DNA from 4 places in the Mesorhizobium sp. Primo-A genome. Region 1 is predicted to be linked to each of the others. Evidence: riboswitches for the same ligand, from Rfam matches in the RefSeq annotation. Region 1 holds a riboswitch; each other region holds the start of a gene.
What was found. Region 1 has a riboswitch for cobalamin ahead of bluB (5,6-dimethylbenzimidazole synthase). Riboswitches for the same ligand answer to the same signal wherever they lie in the genome.
Positions count from the first base shown of each region.

Region 2: another riboswitch for cobalamin. It lies ahead of EOC83_RS15665 (DUF1636 family protein); the one in region 1 lies ahead of bluB (5,6-dimethylbenzimidazole synthase).
Region 3: another riboswitch for cobalamin. It lies ahead of EOC83_RS11515 (ABC transporter ATP-binding protein); the one in region 1 lies ahead of bluB (5,6-dimethylbenzimidazole synthase).
Region 4: another riboswitch for cobalamin. It lies ahead of EOC83_RS10220 (aromatic ring-hydroxylating dioxygenase subunit alpha); the one in region 1 lies ahead of bluB (5,6-dimethylbenzimidazole synthase).

Region 1 is NZ_RZTG01000012.1:270,892-275,590, reverse strand. Features, by position in the region: gene EOC83_RS23240 (hypothetical protein) at 236-1,219, shown strand; partial or broken gene bluB (5,6-dimethylbenzimidazole synthase) at 1,342-1,959, opposite strand; cobalamin riboswitch at 2,070-2,250, opposite strand; gene EOC83_RS23230 (histone deacetylase family protein) at 2,372-3,298, shown strand; gene EOC83_RS23225 (exodeoxyribonuclease VII small subunit) at 3,302-3,553, shown strand; gene EOC83_RS23220 (DUF2277 domain-containing protein) at 3,664-3,930, shown strand; gene EOC83_RS23215 (pirin family protein) at 3,970-4,699, shown strand, end outside.
Region 2 is NZ_RZTG01000008.1:31,819-36,517, reverse strand. Features, by position in the region: gene cobN (cobaltochelatase subunit CobN) at 1-811, opposite strand, end outside; gene cobW (cobalamin biosynthesis protein CobW) at 830-1,867, opposite strand; gene EOC83_RS15665 (DUF1636 family protein) at 1,870-2,298, opposite strand; cobalamin riboswitch at 2,337-2,541, opposite strand; gene EOC83_RS15660 (winged helix-turn-helix domain-containing protein) at 2,572-3,771, opposite strand; gene EOC83_RS15655 (NADH-quinone oxidoreductase subunit A) at 4,103-4,468, shown strand; gene EOC83_RS15650 (NADH-quinone oxidoreductase subunit B) at 4,459-4,699, shown strand, end outside.
Region 3 is NZ_RZTG01000005.1:183,113-187,811, reverse strand. Features, by position in the region: gene EOC83_RS11525 (alanine racemase) at 1-429, shown strand, start outside; gene EOC83_RS11520 (AraC family transcriptional regulator) at 435-1,268, opposite strand; cobalamin riboswitch at 1,504-1,711, shown strand; gene EOC83_RS11515 (ABC transporter ATP-binding protein) at 1,876-2,664, shown strand; gene EOC83_RS11510 (ABC transporter substrate-binding protein) at 2,714-3,661, shown strand; gene EOC83_RS11505 (iron ABC transporter permease) at 3,691-4,677, shown strand.
Region 4 is NZ_RZTG01000004.1:407,901-412,599, reverse strand. Features, by position in the region: gene ugpC (sn-glycerol-3-phosphate ABC transporter ATP-binding protein UgpC) at 1-128, shown strand, start outside; gene EOC83_RS10235 (DUF680 domain-containing protein) at 208-453, opposite strand; gene EOC83_RS10230 (DUF680 domain-containing protein) at 523-723, opposite strand; gene EOC83_RS10225 (DUF680 domain-containing protein) at 803-1,000, opposite strand; cobalamin riboswitch at 1,512-1,714, shown strand; gene EOC83_RS10220 (aromatic ring-hydroxylating dioxygenase subunit alpha) at 1,829-3,076, shown strand; gene EOC83_RS10215 (hybrid-cluster NAD(P)-dependent oxidoreductase) at 3,102-4,202, shown strand; gene EOC83_RS10210 (PqqD family protein) at 4,372-4,699, shown strand, end outside.

The DNA.
Region 1 (4,699 bases):
TTTCTTGACACCTGCCCTCAGCTAAGGTACATATTCGTCCATGGTGCTGATTTGCGCCGGTGACCCGCCGCACAGGCGGGTTTTTCGTTTGATGCTCCGTCAGACAATGCGCCGGCGAAAGGCTGCGAAAGAAAACCGTTGCCCAGAATTCGTCGCCCTGTGGTGCCAGGGCCGGCAATTGACAATCGCCGGGTTGAGTTCATCCTCTTCCACCATCTCTGAGGCGGAGGGGCACATGTGGGATTTCGAGATCGGCCGGTCGGTGTCCATCATGATGCGGACCTGGCCGTTCATCGTCTTTCGTATGATCGTCTATTTCGGCATCACGCTGGCCTACATCATGGCGACCGGCACCGGTGCCTCGGTCGGCTATGGCGTCGGCCATATCTCCACCGATCCCGACGGGCCCATGTCCTTTGCCCTGTGGGGCGGCGTGGTCGGGTTTGGCATCGTCTCGATCGCGGTCTACTGGATCCGCGAATACATCCTCTATATCGTCAAGGCCGGCCACATCGCCGTCATGGTTCATCTGATCGACGGCCGCGACATTCCCGGCGGTCAGGACCAGATCGCCTACGCCAGGGATGTCGTCACCCAGCGTTTTGCCGAGGCCAATATCCTTTTCGTCGTCGACCAGCTCGTCAAGGGTGCCATCCGCGCCATCACCGGCCTGCTCGGCGGTATCGCCGCCTTCCTGCCGATACCGGGCCTGAGCGGCCTGGTCTCCTTCATCAACACGGTGATCCGCCTGTCGCTGACCTATGTCGACGAGATCATCCTCGGTTACAACATCCGCATCAATTCAGCCTCACCCTTCGAGACGGCGCGCCAAGGCGTCGTGCTCTATGCCCAGAACGGCAAGGTCATGGTCAAGAACGCCGTCTGGCTGGCGGTCATCATGTGGGGCGTGTCGTTCGTCATCTTTCTGATGATGCTGGCGCCTGCCGGCGCCATTCTGTTCCTGATGCCCGGCCAGCTCGCCGGCTGGGCCTTCGTGCTCGCCATCGTCTTCGCCTGGGCATTCAAGGCGGCCTTCATCGAGCCTTTCGCCATCGCTTGCCTGATGCAGGTCTATTTCAAGACCATCGCGGGCCAGGTGCCGGATCCGGCCTGGGACGCCCGGTTGGCCGAGGCGTCGTCGAAGTTCAGGGAGCTCAAGGACAAGGCGCTCGCCTCCTTCGGCGGTTCGCGCTGGGGTACGGCCGGCGCCACACCCTGATCGGCCGGGCAGGTGGTGTCTGGTGAGGCAGAAACGGTGTTGAGGCGCGCCACGGTGGACTTGAGCTGTGTCTCGCCTTGCCCGGAAAACGTCTCGCTCATGATCAGTTCCGGCAGCGGCAGCCGCCGTCCCCAACCATGCGTTTCAAGGTCCGGTTTGGAAGCGAACTCGGAAACACGGCCGACGCAGAGATAGGCGATTGGCGTTACGTGATCCGGAATGGCCAACAGCCGCTTCAGCGCCTCAGCCTCGATGATGCTCACCCAGCCGACGCCAACGCCCTCGGCACGCGCGGCCAGCCAGAAATTCTGCACCGCGCAGACGGTGCTGTAGAGATCCATCTCCGGATTGTGCCAGCGTCCCAGCGGCGAACCCTTCGAGCGCTGCCGGTCGCAAGTGATGCAGATGTTGAGCGCGCTCTCGCAGATGCCTTCCAGCTTGAGCTTGCGGTACAGCGCCTGTTTTTCCGCCTCGATCGCCGGCAGTTCCTGCTCGCGCGCGGCCAGGAACAGGTCGCGCACCTCCGCTCGTCGTCCGGCATCGCGAATGACAATGAAATTCCATGGCTGCATGAAGCCGACCGATGGCGCGTGATGGGCGGCAAGCAGCAGCCGCGCCAGCACGTCGTCATCGATCGCGGTGGGCAGGAAATGGCTGCGCACGTCGCGCCGCGTGAACATGGCGCGATAGACCGCATCGCGCGCATTCTGGTCGAATCCATCGTCAATGGCAGCGGTCATATGTTCCGGCATCGCTTGTCCCCTTGCGATTGCAGATTCAAAACGGTCAGAGCGTACTTTGTGCGTCCAAATGGACGCACGTCGCTCTGATGCCACCCGCCCGACCATGCGGATGACGATGCCTGCCAGGCCGGTCTTCTGGCTTGGGATCAACCCGCGTCCGGTGCCTTCCCGTCATCGACAGTGGCATTTACCGGCGCGGTCCCCCTCACAGCGTTGGGCACGCCACGGAATTCAACCGTGTTCCCGATTCTCCCGCTTGCGGCGGGCACCAGGCAGTGCCAAGGACTTTACGCCGAAGCGCCGGCGAGGCCAATGCCTGCGGCGACACGAATGGACGCAGGCGCGATTTTCCCCAGTCATCGGCCGCCCGTGCATGGCCTTTGTCGATCCGGGTCACTAGATTAGGACGATGACCACCCGTCTCTACACGCATCCGATCTTCCTCGAGCATCTCACGCCGCCCGGACATCCCGAGCGGCCCGACCGCCTGCGTGCCATCGAGCGCGTGCTCGACGAGGAAGCCTTTGCCGGGCTCGATCGTATCCAGGCGCCGGAAGGCGACGAGGCCACCATCCTCTACGCGCATCCCGCCGATTTCGTCGCCCGCGTGCGCGCCGCCATTCCCGACGAGGGGATTGCCCGCATCGATGCCGACACCACTGCCAGTCCGAAGAGCTGGCAAGCGGCGATCACCGCGATCGGCGCCGCCAACGCCGCCGTCGATGATGTCTTTTCGGGCCGCGCCGACAACGTCTTCGTCGCCGCCCGGCCGCCCGGCCATCATGCCGAAAAGACCACGGCCATGGGCTTCTGCCTGTTCAACACGGCGGCGATCGCGGCGCGTTATGCGCAGAAGAAACACGGTGTCGAGCGCGTTGCCATCGTCGACTGGGACGTGCATCACGGCAATGGCACGCAGGATATTTTCTGGGACGATCCCTCGGTGCTCTATTGCTCGACACACCAGATGCCGCTTTATCCCGGCACCGGAGCGAAGACCGAAACGGGCGCCGGCAACATCGTCAACGCACCGCTGGCGCCGCAGACCGGCAGCGAAGTGTTTCGCGATGCCTTCCTGTCGCGCGTCCTGCCCGCGCTCGACAATTTCGCGCCCGACCTGATCATCATTTCGGCCGGGTTCGACGCGCACCACCGCGATCCGCTGGCCGAGATCAATCTGACCGAGGATGATTTCGATTGGGCGACCGGCCAGCTGATGCAGCGCGCGGCACGCCACAGCGGCAACCGGCTCGTCAGCCTGCTCGAGGGCGGCTACGATCTGCAGGGATTGGCATTTTCGGTCGCCGCCCATGTCGGGCGACTGATGAAAGGATGAACGATGGCTGGTGAGACCAACGAAGACGTCAAGGCGATGAGCTTCGAGCAGGCACTCGATGCGCTGGAGAAGATCGTCGATGATCTGGAGCGTGGCGACGTGCCGCTCGACCAGTCGATCAGGATCTATGAACGTGGCGAGGCGCTGAAGGCGCATTGCGACCGGCTGCTGAAGGCCGCCGAGGACAAGGTCGAGAAGATCAGGCTGTCGCGCGACGGCAAGCCGGTTGGAACGGAGCCGCTCGACGCGGATTGAGGCCGGTCCGAACGATGGCCTCGCCTCACCGGTTTTTGGACATGATCATGATCGAGGATATAACTCGTTGCGATTGAAACAGCTCAAGGACAAGAGGAGATACGGAAGCGATGTGCAGAAACATCAAGACCCTGTTCAATTTTGATCCGCCGGCAACCAATGACGAGGTGCGCGACGCGGCCCTTCAGTTCGTCCGCAAGCTGAGCGGAACGACGCGACCCTCGAAGCAGAACCAGCACGCCTTCGATCATGCCGTCGACGCCATCGCGGCCTCGGCGCGCGAACTGCTCGATTCCCTGGAAACCCATCAGCATCCGCGCAATCGCGAAGAGGTGGCGGCCAAGCTGCGGGCAAAGGCGGCCATCCGCTTTGCCTGATGCGGCCAGGCGGCCTTCGACCACCGACAAGGAGAGTCCATGAGCTTCTTCCCCGGGAAAGACCCTGAGGTGGGCGATGCGTTCGCCAGCGATCAGATCGAATTGATGGTCATTCCGAACGCCAAGGACATCGGTGGTTTTCAGGTGCGCCGTGCCCTGCCAACGGCAAAAAGGCGGTTGGTCGGTCCGTTCATCTTCTTCGACCGCATGGGTCCCGCGATCCTGCGGGCCGGCCAGGCGCTGGACGTCCGTCCGCATCCGCATATCGGACTGTCGACGGTCACCTATCTGTTCGACGGCAAGATCCGGCACCGCGACTCCCTCGGCACCGAAATGGTCATTCAGCCCGGCGACGTGAATTTGATGACCGCCGGCCGCGGCATCGTCCATTCGGAGCGTACGCCGGAGGAACTGCGTGGCGCGCCGATGTCGGTATCCGGCCTGCAGACATGGCTGGCGCTGCCGGACGACAAGGAAGAGGTGGCTCCTGTGTTCGAGAACACAGGAGCGCTCAGGCTTCCCGAGATTGATGCCGAAGGCGTCAACGGGCGCCTCATCATCGGCGATTTCCAAGGATTACGGTCCCCGGTCAGGGCCGATTCGGAGACGCTCTACGCCGACCTGCGCCTGGCGCCCGGCGCCAGCGTGAAAATCCCTGCCGATGCGGAAGAGCGCGCCATTTACACGCTGGAAGGCGAGGTCTCGATTTCGGGCGATGTGTTCCCAGCCGAACGGCTGCTGGTCTTCCGTCCCGGTGACGAGATCGTCG
Region 2 (4,699 bases), on a different contig from region 1:
AAGCGGTCGCGGTGATGATGGCGGCGGGCTTCAGCGCCGTCAGTGCTGTTTCCACGAAGGCGAGGGAGGTTGGGTCCTTGAGGCTGGAGACGAAGATCGGGACTGGGTCGATGCCGCGCTGCCGCAGCGCTTCAACAAGCGCATCGATGGGCGCGACATCGGCGGCCAGCAGCATCGAGCGATAGAACAGGATGGGGATGATAGGAGCGTTGACGTTGTAAGCGCCAGCATTCGATAAGTCCGGCTTCTCCACAACTCCACATCCGGGCACGTAAAAACCAGCTTTCGGCACCACCACCGGGCCGATCACTTCCGCATCCTGTCCCGCCAAGCCCGCCAGCCTGCGCACCAGCGCGCTCATATTCGCCGGGCCGCCCTCGCGGAAATAGTCGAGCAGGCCGTCCAACTCCTCGCGCGGCAGCGTCGAGGCTTCGATCAGGCGCAGATCCTCGTCGCGGCATTCGCCGGGCAGCAGCGCCAGTTTTATGCCGCGTTCGCGGGCGGTCGAGGCAAGCTGGTCGCAGCCGTAGCGCCACCAGTCGTAGCCGCCGAGGATGCGCACGAGGATGATCTTGGCATGGCGGGCGACGCTGTCGACCCAGAGGTCGACGGACATGGGATGGCGCAAGTCGCGCAGTGCGGCCAGCCGCATCGAGGGCAGGCGGTCGGCATCGGTCCTCCACGCCGCCGCCAGTCCGGCGAGGTCGCTGTCGGTGAAGGACAGGGCCACGATATCCGCCGGCGTCTGCCGCAGATCGACCGGCTCGGCGAGGTCGTCGAGCGAGGCGGATGTCGTGGTTAGGATGTGCATCGCAATCCGTGTCCGAAATCAGCCGGCGAGTATACGCTCGATCGCCGGGCGGTTCAGCCCTTTCAGGCCGATGACGACGAGGCGCGAGCGGCGGTCATCCTCAGCGGTCCAGGCGCGGTCATAGTAATGATTGACGCGCGGCCCGACGGCCTGCAGCAAGAGCCGCATCGGCTTGCCGCCGACCTCGACGAAGCCTTTTACGCGCAGCACGTTCTCTTCTTCGGCGACGGTGGCGACGCGCTTTGCCAGCTCGTCCGGATTGGCGATCGAGGCAATGTCGACGATGAACGTGTCGAAGTCGTCATTCTCGTGGTCGAATGCGCCGTCATGATGGGACTTGCGGTTTTCGATGTCGTCCTCGACGGCCAGACCGAGCCCGAGCAGCACGGAGGGATCGACCTTGCCATGCGAGGTCGGCACGATCTTCACTGCGCGGGCGGAGTGTTCGCCAACGATGGCATTGGCGCGGGCGGTGCCGGCGGCGTCCATCAGGTCGCTCTTCGACAGGATGATCAGGTCGGCGCAGGCGATCTGGTCCTCGAACACTTCTTCCACCGGATCGTCGTGGTCGAGCGTCTCGTCCCCGGCGCGCTGCGCCTGGAGGGCCTCCATGTCGTTGGCGACGCGGCCTTCGGCCAATGCCGGTCCGTCGACCACGGCGATGACGCCATCGACGGTCACCCGGCTTTTCACGCTGGGCCACTGAAAGGCCTGGACCAGCGGCTTGGGCAGTGCCAGGCCCGAGGTTTCGATCAGGATATGGTCGACCCTCGGCGTCAGCGACAGGATTTGGTCGAGCGCCGGGACGAAGTCGTCGGCGACAGTGCAGCAGATACAGCCATTGGCCAGTTCGACGATGTTTTCCTCGGGGCAGGTGTCGATACCGCATCCCTTGAGGATCTCGCCATCGATGCCGATGTCGCCGAATTCGTTGACGATGATGGCGATGCGCTTGCCGCCGGCGTTTTCCAGGAGATGGCGGACCAGCGTCGTCTTGCCGGCGCCGAGGAAGCCAGTGACGACGGTGCAGGGAACGCGGGATACGGAAGTGGTCATGGTCAATCCTTCAGCATGTCGATGGGTGGAATGCGGGCCACGAGGCCGCGCTTGAGGCTATCGGGGCGGCCACGCCACGGGATCAGGCCATCTTTCGAGGTGGCGAAGAGCTTTGCGCCTGTCACGAGGTCGGCGCCGCTGGTCGCGGTCAGGTCGCCGAAGACATAGCTCCAGCAACCGTCGCGCAGGATCGCGGCGCTGAGGCGCCGCTTGCAATTGCCAAGGCATTCGACGCTGCGGATGCGGATATCGTCGCCAGCGGCGGCGCGGCGCGTGTCGTCCGTCAGCAACTCGCCGGCGCGGGGATGAGCGTCGGAGCCGGTCTCATTGCGGCAGGAGCCGCAGACGATGATGGTGACGCCGGCCAAGGCATCATCATGGCCGGACGAAATATCCGCTGTGCCAGCCGAAAAACTGCTGTCGTGGTCCAAAGATCGGGCTCCTTGCCCGGAAACCCGCCGGGCGATCGGATTCTACAGTCGCAGACGGCAGGTCTCCTGGCTCGCGAGTCATCGCCTTGGGTAGCCGCCTTCCCGGGAATTCCCAGTGGTTTTCGGCCTTGGCTCTTCGCTTACAGTTGCGGGGACAGCCGCGGATTTGGGATTTTGCCCCGCACCGCATTCCCTCTTAGCCCTTGCCGTTGCGGGCAAGGGACCATCTGGAACCGGATTTAGGCTTTTGCGGGCGGCGGTGTCAACGCGAGCTTACGACACGGCTATGTCGGCCAGCGCCGCGCCCAAATCGCCGGCAGGCGTCACTTCGATGCGTTCGAGCCCGAGCCAACCTTGCATCTGCTTCAATTCCTCGAACAGCTCCGCAGCGGTTTCAGGCGGCGCACCGGGCTCGGCATAGGCCGCATGGACCCGCAGTATGCTGGCCGGGCGATCGGCCTTGAGGTCGACGCGTGCCACGATCCTGTCGCCGAGCAGGAACGGCAGGACATAATAGCCATACTGCCGCTTGTCGGCAGGTGTGTAGATCTCGATGCGGTAGTGGAAATCGAACAGCCGCTCGGTGCGCGAGCGCTCGAAGACGACCGGATCGAAGGGTGCCAGCAAGGCGCGGGCCTCGACTTTGCGCGGCAGACGGGCGTCCCGGTGAAGATAGGCCGGCTTGTCCCAGCCTTCGACACGCACCGGCAGCAACTCGCCCGTTTCAACCAGTTCCTCCAACCGGCCTTTCATATCGGCCGGCGACAGGCGGAAATAGTCGCGCAAATCGCTTGAAGTCGCCACGCCGTGGGCGCGGGCGGAAATGCGCAGCAATTCGCGGTGCGCGTCCTCAGGCGTCGGCACCGGCAGATCGAGGATCGCCTGCGGCAGCACGCGCTCGGGCAGGTCATAGAAGCGCTCGAAACCGCGGCGGTGCGCCGTGGTGATGCGGCCGGCCCAGAACAGCCATTCGAAGGCGTGTTTGGCATCGCTCCAGCCCCACCAGCCGCCCGAACCTTTCTGGCCCTCCAGCGCGGAAGCGGCGATCGGGCCGCGCTCGGCGACCTCGCGGTAGATCTCTTCGATGTAGGCGGCGTGCTCGCGGCCCCATTTGGCGAGACCCAGATACATTTCCTCGCCCCGCTCGGCGCGCTGCATGCGCCAGCGCATCAGCGGGTATGTCTCGACCGGCAGGAAGGACGCCTCGTGCGCCCAGTATTCGAAAACCGTGCGCTTACGCGTCACGGCCGCGTTGTCGAGCAGCGAGAACGGGTAGGGGCCAAGGCGCGAATAGAGCGGCATATAATGAGCGCGCACCACCGCGCTGACGGAATCGATCTGCAACAGGCCGGTGCGGGAGAGCGTGCGGGCAAAATGCCGGCGGTCGGGCGTGCCGGTCGGGCGAGGATCGAGGAACCCTTGGGCGGCAAGGGCGATGCGCCGGGCCATCGGGAGCGAGATCTTTTCCTTCATGCAGGTATCACTTTGACGTGTTTTGACCGAGGGTCGAATGGCTGATTCCAACCCATGCTAGCAGGGTTTTGGCAGCATTCATGTCAGGAGAGAAAAGTGGAGTAAAAAGCGAAGGAAATCAAACAGGAGCGGATCGGACCAGTTTGCCGCGATATGCCGTCCAGGTCGATGTTTTGAACAAGGTTTGACTTGCTTCGCTGGAAGTGCTGCGCTAACCCTCGCCGCGTTGCAGCATAGGCCCTTAAAACGGTTCAGCGGTTAAACTGTCACGCTTCCGCATTAGGGTCCGGTGCTGTAATCAACGTGGATTGGCGCCAACGGAAAGCCGAGCATGAACGCACTCTTGAGCTCATACCTGCCCATCGTCCTGTTCATAGGCGTGGCGCTGGTTGTCGGCCTGGCGCTGCTGGCCGCGCCCTTCCTGGTGGCCTACCGCAATCCCGATCCCGAAAAGCTTTCCGCCTACGAGTGCGGTTTCAACTCGTTCGACGACGCCCGCATGAAGTTCGACATCCGTTTCTACCTGGTGTCGATCCTGTTCATCATCTTCGACCTGGAAGTAGCCTTCCTGTTTCCGTGGGCGGTGTCGTTTTCGAAGATCGGCATGCTCGGTTTCTGGTCGATGATGGTTTTTTTGGCGGTGCTGACCATCGGCTTTGCCTATGAATGGAAAAAAGGAGCGCTGGAATGGGATTGAACGACAGTTCAGGCACCCTCGTCGCGCCGAAGCCCAAGGGCATCATCGATCCCAACACCGGCAGGCCGGTGGGGGAGGACGATCCCTTCTTCCTCGAGATCAACAACGAGTTGGCCGACAAGGGCTTTCTGGTCACTTCGACCGAGGCGCTCATCACCTGGGCGCGCAGCGGGTCGCTGATGTTCATGACGTTCGGCCTCGCCTGCTGCGCGGTCGAGATGATCCACACCT
Region 3 (4,699 bases), on a different contig from region 1:
GAAGTGTCGATGGGCTCGGCCTTCGTGCTGCCCAGCGACTTCGATACGCCAGGCCTAGAAGGCTTCCAGCCGGCGGCCTTCATTGCCACGCCGATCCTGAAAGTGGTCGAGCCGATGCTGCCTGGCCCGCCGGCCGTCACCCGCCTGCTGCAGGCGCTCGGCCGGTTTCCGCGCAAGGGCTGCTATCTCTATGGCGGCAAGTGGATGGCCGAGCCGGTCTTCCCCCAAGGCATGAAGACGAACGGCCTGCTCGGCCTGTCCTCCAACCAGCAATTCATGGGCTTGCCCGCCGATGCGGCCGCAAGGCCAGGCGACTACGCGTTTCTAAGGCCGACGCAGAGCGAGGCCGTGCTGCAGCAATTCGGGTCGATCGCCGTGTTTTCCGGCGGAAAGGTCATCGATCGCTGGCCGGCGCTGCCGATGGCGTGATCGAGCTACGCCTTCACCGGTACCCAGATCTCCAGCCCGCCATTGCCGCTGTGGGCATCGAACTCCGGTCCATAGCGCTCGAATTCCGGTGCATCCGCGATTTCGTGACCGGAGTCGGGCAGCCAACTGTTCCAGATCGTGTTGATCGTCCGGCGGATGGATGAGATGTGCTCGCGGTGCGAGAACACCGCATATTTCTGCGCCGGCACCCGCACCCGATAGAAGTCCTTCGGCAGATCCGCAAAGCCGGACACTTCGACGCCGACGACATAGTCGAAATTGCCCGCGTCATCGCCGTTAAGGCAGACGCCGTAGAAAACGCCTGAGATCTCGCCGGGGATGTTGCCGATATAGGGTGCAAAACGCTGCCACTGCATCGGAATCCCGGCGCTGGTTTCGCAGCTGTAGCGTTCGCCGAGGCCGGCGATCAGGAACGGCCGGCTGGTCTCGAAGCGCGGTGGTTCGAGATTGGTGAGGAAGGACTGGTCCATCAGGATCGGCTCCACGAGGTCGAGGTTGTTGGTCGAGCCTTGCGCGCGCACCAGTTCCGGCGTGGTGCCGAACTGATCGCGGAAGGCACGGGTGAACGCCTCATGCGAGTTGTAGCCGGCGTCGAGCGCGACGACGAGGATGTCGGGCGCTCCGCCGGCCAGCTTGCGCGCCGCCTCGGTCAGCCGGCGTGAGCGCATGTAACCCATCACCGAGCGGCCGGTTGCGGCGCCGAAGGCGCGCGTCACATGAAAACGCGACACGCCGCTGCTTTGCGCGACATCGTCAAGCGAGATCGCCTCCGGCAGATGGCTCTCGACGAACCACAGCGCTTTCTCGGTCGGGTTCATGGGGCTCCTTTTCGCATTGGCCGGATCATCTTGGCGTTTCCTGGCGCGGCCAGTTTGATCGAAATTGCGCATTCCGTGCAATCTGCGCCGATCCCATGGGCTTTCGCTTGACAGCGGGCCGCGTCATCTCCTAAGAATGTTATGTTATTACATAAAGTGAGCGTGCAATGCCTGTTTCCCTTAGCTGGCCCACCACTTCGTCCGAGAAATCCATTGCGAAGCGTTTGGTGGAAATCTACGCTGAAGTGGTGATGGTCCCCGAGCCGAAAGGCGAGGGGTGAAAAGGGAACACGGTGAGGCCTGTTCAGGTCGAGGCCGTGGCTGCCCCCGCAACTGTAAGCGGCGAGCAAAATCCGTGAATGCCACTGGCCGGCAAGGCTGGGAAGGCAGGATGGCGCAACGACCCGCGAGCCAGGAGACCTGCCATCACTGAGTTGACCGGACGGGGTGTGCCGGGAGGAAACGCGAATCCCGGCCTTGTCGGCCGGTTCGCCAGCTTCCTTCCGTCGCCAGTTTTGGAAAGTGACGGAAAGTTGGACGGCTCCATCGATCATCGCATCACCATGCTCACACTTTGCCGTCCCCGCAATCCGGCGGGCTGCAGCCGATGAGCGCAGCGCTTCTCGAAGCCCATGACCTCTGTGCCATGGCGAATGGGCGGAATCTGGTCCAGGCGGTCAGCTTCTCGGTGGCCGCTGGCGATCGCCTTGCCATCATCGGTCCCAACGGCGCCGGCAAGACGACGCTGCTGCGCATGCTGTCGGGCATGCTGCGGCCAAGTTCCGGCGAGGTGAAGCTTGGCGGACGCGGGCTGGACAGGATTTCGGCCGCCGAGCGGGCGCTGCATATCGCCGTTGTCGGCCAGACCGACCAGCCCGATCCGCGGCTGGCGGTGATCGATTATGTCGAGCTTGGCCGGGTCCCGCACGCCGGGCTGCGGCGCAGGCGCGAGGAACGCGATATCGCCGTCGAGGCGCTGCGCCGGACCGGCCTGCTGCCGCTGCTTGGCCGCACCGTCGGCTCGCTGTCGGGCGGCGAGCGCCAGCGCGCCCAACTGGCGCGCGCCATCGCCCAGCAGCCCAAAATCCTGTTCCTCGACGAACCGACCAACCATCTGGACCCGCGCGCCCGCGGCGAACTGCTCGACCTCGTGGCAGGCTTTGAGATGACGGTGATCGCGGTGCTGCACGATCTGGCGCTGGTAGCACCCTTCGCCACCAGGGTGGCGGTGATGAACCATGCCCGTCTGCAAGCGCTCGCCGCACCGCGCGAAGCGCTGGCCCAACAGCTGATCCGCGAGATTTTCGGCATCGATGTGCTGCGCCTGCGCCATCCAACCGAGGATCGAGAGTTGACGGTGTTCGAGGTTCCGAACCGTGCCGCGCCGCCGTCGTGATTGAAGCCGTTCCATAGTCGACCCGATCCCACCCACAAGGAGCATACCCGTGAAACGCCTCGCTTTTTCGCTTGCCGTCTCGCTGCTGACCTCGACCGCCTTCGCCTTCCCGGTAACCGTCGACAGCTGCGGCAAGCCGCTGACCTTCGACGCGCCGCCGAAGCGCGCTGTCATCCACGATCTGAACATGGCTGAGATGGCTTTCGCGCTGAAATTGCAGCCGTCAATGGTCGGCCTGACGGGCATCACCGGATGGTACAAGGTCGGTTCCGAATTCAAGGCAGAGCAGGGTTCGATCCCGGAGCTGGCGCCGAAATATCCGACGCTCGAAAACCTCGTGGCCGTGGAGCCGGATTTCTTCTTCGCCGGCTGGTACTACGGCATGAAGCCGGGTGGCGAGGTGACGCCCGACACGCTTGCCCCGCACGGCATCAAGACGCTGGTTCTGACGGAAAGCTGCGTCCATCTCGACAAGAGCCGCCCCGCCGCCTCGATGGACCTGCTCTATGGCGACGTCGAAAAGCTGGGCAAGATCTTCGGCAAGGAGGCCGAGGCTGAAAAGCTTGTCTCTGGCTGGAAGGCGCAGCTCGCCGACATCACCGCCAAGGTCGGCAGCGCCAAGGGCACGCGGGTGTTCCTCTACGATTCCGGCGAGGACAAGCCGTTCACCGCAGGCAAGTTCGCCATCCCCAGCGCCATGATCACTGCCGCCGGCGGCGACAACATCATGGCTGACATGGACACCAGCTGGGGCAACACGGATTGGGAAACGGTGGCGTCGCGCAATCCGCAATTCCTCATCCTGCTCGATTACCAGGACGGTGGCGGCTACAGGAAGCTGCTCGATTTCCTGAAAGCGCATCCGGCCATGAAGGAGACAGACGCGGTCAAGAACGAGCGCTTCGTCGCCCTCCGCTACGCCGAGCTGACGCCTGGACCCGCCAACATCGAAGCGATCGACAAGATCGCCAAGGCCATGCACCCGGAAGCATTTTGAGCTTGCGCCATCCGGCATTTGCGTTGGCCATGCTGGCGGGAGCGGCGGCGATCGCCGCTCTCGCTCTGCTGTCGATCGCCTATGGCTCGACGCTGATCCCGCTGGCCGACGTTGTAGCAGCGCTTGGCCGCGCAATCGGCTTAGGCGGGCACGACGTGTCCGGGCCGGTCGGCAAGATCGTCGTCGATCTGCGGCTGCCGCGCACGATCCTGGCCATCTGCGTCGGCGCGGGCCTCGGCGTCGTCGGCGCGCTGCTGCAGACAGTGACCCGCAACGATCTCGCCGATCCGTTCCTGTTCGGCCTGTCGTCGGGCGCCGCCGCCGGTGCCGTTTCCGTCATCACCGTCTTCGGCGACAGCTTTGGCATCTGGACGTTGCCGGTCGCGGCCTTCACCGGCGGCATATTGGCCGCCGGCGTCGTCCTGCTGCTGGTCGCGCGGGTGAGGGGCCAAGGGCCGGAGCGGCTGATCCTCGCCGGCCTTGCCGTGTCCTTCATGTTCACCGCCTTGACCAACTACCTGGTCTTTGCCGGCGACCAGCGCGCCGCCCACTCCGTGTTGTTCTGGACGATGGGCGGCCTTGGCCTGGCGCGCTGGGACAATATCTGGCTCGGCGCGCTGGGTGCGGGCACCATTCTGGCTTACGCGCTGTGGAACCACCGCCGGCTCGATGCCTTCCTGGCCGGCGAAAACGCCGCCGAAAGCCTTGGCGTGCCAGTGGCGCGCATGCGCCGAATGACGTTTCTCGTCGCCGCCTTCTCGACGGCGATCCTGGTCTCTGTCGCCGGGGTCATCGGCTTCGTCGGGCTGATGATCCCGCATCTGTCGCGGCCGCTGGCAGGCCCCTTGCATCTGCGCCTGGTTGCCAGCTGCGCCGTCTTCGGCGCGGTGCTTTTGCTGGCCAGCGATCTTCTGGCCCGAACGCTGCTGCCGCCGCAGGAACTGCCGATCGGCATCATCACCAGCTCGGTCGGTGCGTTCTTCGTCGTCACCATGCTGATCCGCAACCGGCTTTGAGCGCCTTTGGCAACCGGTCGCC
Region 4 (4,699 bases), on a different contig from region 1:
TGCCCGGCAATGTCGAGGTCAAGCGCGGCTCGACATTGCGGCTGAGCGCCAATGGCGAGGACCTGCATATCTTCGACGCGGATGGACGTTCTTTCGCGTTGCATGAAGTGGAAGCAAAGGCGGCTTAACCGCAATTACCGTGTCAGGCACAAAAAAGAGCGGCGGGCCGGGCCCGCCGCTCTTTGACTTGGAGATCGACTTCGGTTGTTAGTTGTTGCCGAAGAGGTTGCGGTCGGCACCTTGCGGAGCAGACTTCTGGGTGGTGTCACCCGACGAGTTCAGCAGCTTGTAGACCGGCGAACCGGTGTTGCGTACCGAAGAGGTGCGCGTGCTGTCGACCGAAGTCGTGGCGGCAGGCTGATTGGCACCATTGGAGCCAAAATTGTCGCTGCCGGCGAAGGCACTGCCGGTGATGGCCAGAACGGCGGCGGCAGCAATAAGGATCTTGTTCATTTTAGTCTCCTGAATTCTGGATTTCGCCAGGACGGCAGACACAGCTGCCGTCGGTTGCGAAATTGGTTGTTAGCGACCGAAGAGGTTACGGTCGCTGCCCTGAGCGGGCGTCTGGGCAGCCGGTTCCGAGGTTTTGGTGGAAGCCGTGTACGACTGGTCCACAGCGGCGGCAGGCTGGTTGGGGCCGTTCGAACCGTAGTTGTCGCTGCCCGCGAAAGCGCTGCCGGTGATGGCCAGAACGGCGGCGGCAGCAATGAGGATCTTGTTCATCTTGAATACTCCTGAATGTCTGAATTTCGCCAGGGCGGCGGGCGAGCCCGCCGTCGACCGGGAAACTGGGAATCGGCTGTTAGTTGTTGCCGAAGAGGTTGCGGTCAGCACCCTGGGCAGGCGCCTGAGCAGCCGGTTCCGACTTCTTGGTCGAAGCGGTGTACGAGCTGTCGACAGCAGTGGCTGCCGCGGCGTTGGAACCGTAGTGGTCGCTACCAGCGAAGGCGCTGCCGGAAATGGCCAGAAGGGCTGCGGCAGTGAGAATGATCTTTTTCATTTTTGGTACTCCAGTATCGTCTTTTTTCCGTCCGTCTAGCGGCGTGTCTTGGAAATGAAATCGCGTCGTTCGGACAGCCCCGATGTGGGAGGGCAAGGTCGTCTTTTCCAATCACGAAGTTGTTCCGTGTGGACCATGAATCCACACCTTGAAATTGTGCCAACGGAATCTAGGGATGCATTTTTCTTCTTCATATCAGTGTGTTAGGTGTAGCCACCTGATGGATCACTGACTGTTTCAGAGGCCCAGCGTTCACACCGTCCTGCACGCACCGTCAACAGAAACGAACCGTTCGGTTCGATTTTAGGGCGAACTAATAGTCATTTTTCGAAACCATTAACCTTTTTTGACCCCCCGCGAAGGGTCGGATTCGGGAAGATCGCAGCCGGCAAATGGCCGCCCGGGAGGTGGGATCTCGGCCCGCGACGAGCTGCAGTAGCGTTTCGCATGCCGTGTCGCGCCGCATGGATACGATGTCGTTTTCATGCCGACGGCGCGCCCGCGATCGTGGTTAGATCATACCATCTCAGGTGCCGCTTCGTGACGACGAGGCGGAGAATTGGGAAGCCGGTCAGAATCCGGCGCTGCCCCCGCAACGGTGGTGGAGTTCAAGTCGCAACGGGAGACCACTGGGCAACCGCCTGGGAAGGTGTCGCGATGGTCCGCAAGGACAACTCCAGAGCCCGGAAACCAGCCCGAGATTTTTAGACTCGACTGATCGCGGTGGGCGGTCAAGAGGTGGATAGCGCATGTCCGGCACACAGCCGGCCTGCGCTTCAATCCTTCCTCCGTCACCACCAGTTCAGTCCTTAGGAACGAGGACAGGACATGGATATCCGCAACGACATGCTGAGGCTCCTGAAGGGGCGCCGGCAAGGCTTTTCGCTGGAGCAGCCCTTCTACACCGATCCGGACTACTTCAAGCTCGACATGGAGCTGATCTGGTATCGCGACTGGCTGTTCATCGGCCATGATTGCGAACTGCCGAAGCCGGGCAGCTACATCACCGTGCAGGTCGGCGATTATCCGGTCGTCCTTGTCCGCGACCAGCACGGCAAGATCAACGCCTTCCACAATTCCTGCCGCCATCGCGGCAGCCGCGTGTGCAACACGGAGAAGGGTACCGCGGCAAAGCTCGTCTGCCCGTATCATCAGTGGACCTACGAGCTGGACGGCCGCCTGCTGTTTGCCCGCCAGATGGCCGACGGTTTCGACAAGAGTGATTTCGGCCTGAAGCCGGTCGCCTGCGAGAGCGTCGGCGGCTACATCTTCATCTGCCTGGCCAAGGAACCGGCAGATTTCGCGCCGATGCGGGCGATGATCGAACCCTATCTTTTGCCGCACCGGCTGCGTGAAGCAAAGATCGCCTTCGAGAGCACGATCGTCGAGAAGGGCAACTGGAAGCTGGTCTGGGAAAACAACCGCGAGTGCTACCACTGCGCCGCCAATCATCCCGAGTTGTGCAAGACCTTCCCCGAGGCTCCAACCATAACCGGCGTCCATGGCGCCGACAGCGACCCTGAAATGGTCGCACACTGGGCCAGATGCGAGGCATCAGGCTTGCCGAGCAAATTCCGCATCGATCCGGCAGGGCAGTACCGCGCCACCCGCGCGCCGCTGCTGCGCGATGCCGTCAGCTACACCATGACGGGAAAACGGGCGGTCCAGAAGAACCTGTCCGACAGCGTTTCAACCGACCGCATCGGCTCCTTGCTGCTCTATCACTATCCGACGACCTGGAACCATATCCTCGGCGACCACGCCGTTACCTTCCGCGTGCTGCCGATCAGTGCCACGGAAACCGCAGTGACAACGAAATGGCTCGTCCACAAGGATGCGGTCGAAGGCGTCGACTACGACCTCGCTGAGCTCACCCATGTCTGGACCGAGACCAACGACCAGGACCGCCGCATCGTCGAGGAAAACGCCTTCGGCATCCTGTCGCCGGCCTATGAACCAGGCCCCTATTCGGAGCTGCATGAGGGCGGCGTGATCCAGTTCGTCGAGTGGTACGCGTCGTTCATCGGGCCGCGCCTTGCCGAAGGCGGCCGGCCGGCCCTGCGCAGCGTCGCCTAGCCCAGGGGACAAGAGGATGAATGCGATGACGGACCTTGGCCTCTATCGCCATCTCGACCAGATGACGCCCTGGAACGACAGGCTGCAGGTGCTGGAAGTGATCGGCGTCAGCGACGAAGCGCCTGACGTGAAGACCTTCACCTTCCGCTCCGACAACCAGACCTGGTTCCGCTACAAACCGGGGCAGTTCGTGACTCTGGAACTGCCGACATCGGACGGGCCGCTGATGCGCACCTACACGCTGTCGTCCTCGCCGTCGCGGCCGTTCTCGATCGCGGTGACGGTCAAGGCGCAGGCGGGCAGCACCGGTACGCGCTGGATGTTCGACCATCTGACGCCCGGTTCGCACGTCAAGGCCTATGGGCCGACCGGCGACTTCTCGCTGCACAGCCACCCGGCCGCCAAATACCTGTTCATTTCGGCCGGTTCCGGCGTGACGCCGATGATGTCGATGCTGCGCTGGCTGAACGACTGCGCGCCATGGACCGATGTCGGCTTCGTCAACTGCGCGCGCCGCCCGGAAGAGATCATTTTCCGCAAGGAGCTCGAACTGCTCGGCAGCCGCATGCCTGGGCTGTCGCTCGGCTTCATGATCGAGGAGCGGTCGAGCCGCGAGGGCTGGTTCGGCCATATGGGCCGCATCGACGCGATCCGGCTGCCATTGCTGGCGCCCGATTTCCGCGAGCGCGAGATTTTCTGCTGCGGCCCCGATCCTTTCATGCGCGCCGTGCGCGGCATGCTGGACGCAGCCGGCTTCGACATGGCGAAATACCATCAGGAAAGCTTTGCCGCGCCTGCCGTGGAGGAGATCCCGGCGCCGTTCTCGCCGCCGGCGGAAGACGGCGCCGCTGCCACCGTGGAGGCCGTGACACCGATCCGGTTCTCGCATTCCGATGTCGATGCCGAATGCGTCGCCGGCCAGACCGTGCTGCAGACGGCACGCGCCTCGGGGGTGCGGATTCCCGCCGCCTGCGAGTTCGGCCTGTGCGGCACCTGCAAGGTGAGGAAGGTCGCGGGCGACGTCGAGATGAGCCACAATGGCGGCATCCTCGATCACGAAATCGAAGACGGCTTTATCCTCGCCTGTTGCTCGAAGCCGCTTTCGGCGCTTGAAATCGAGGCGTGACCGGCAGGCACGGTCAGAGGCTGTCCATGCCCGCGCGGCCTGCAGCTGCGCTCGGCCGGGCCTACGCCATCTTGCCAAAAACCCTGCAAATGGTTAGACGCCTGCAACGGTGGGGTTGACCGTAGGGCCCGAAGATCATCTCCGCGGCCTGCTTCGGCGGGGAGCAAACATGCGACAATCCGGCGTATATGCCATTGCCAGCAAGGATATCGTCTTTGAATCCTTCGATGGCGAAGCCGTCGTTCTCGACCTGACCACCGGTAAATATTTCGGCTTCTCTGATTCAGGCAGCAGGCTTTGGGATGCACTGTCGTCCGGCGTGCCTGCCTCCGAACTGGTCGGCGCCGCGACCGGGATTGGCGCCCTCGATGCCGCCGCGATTGACGGCTTTGTTTCACAATTGCTCGAATTCGGTTTGCTGGCGGCCGCAACCGATGGCGTGGCAAGACCGGTTCCCAGCGAATTGCTGGCTCAGCTCGCCGCTGCCGGCGAGCCCC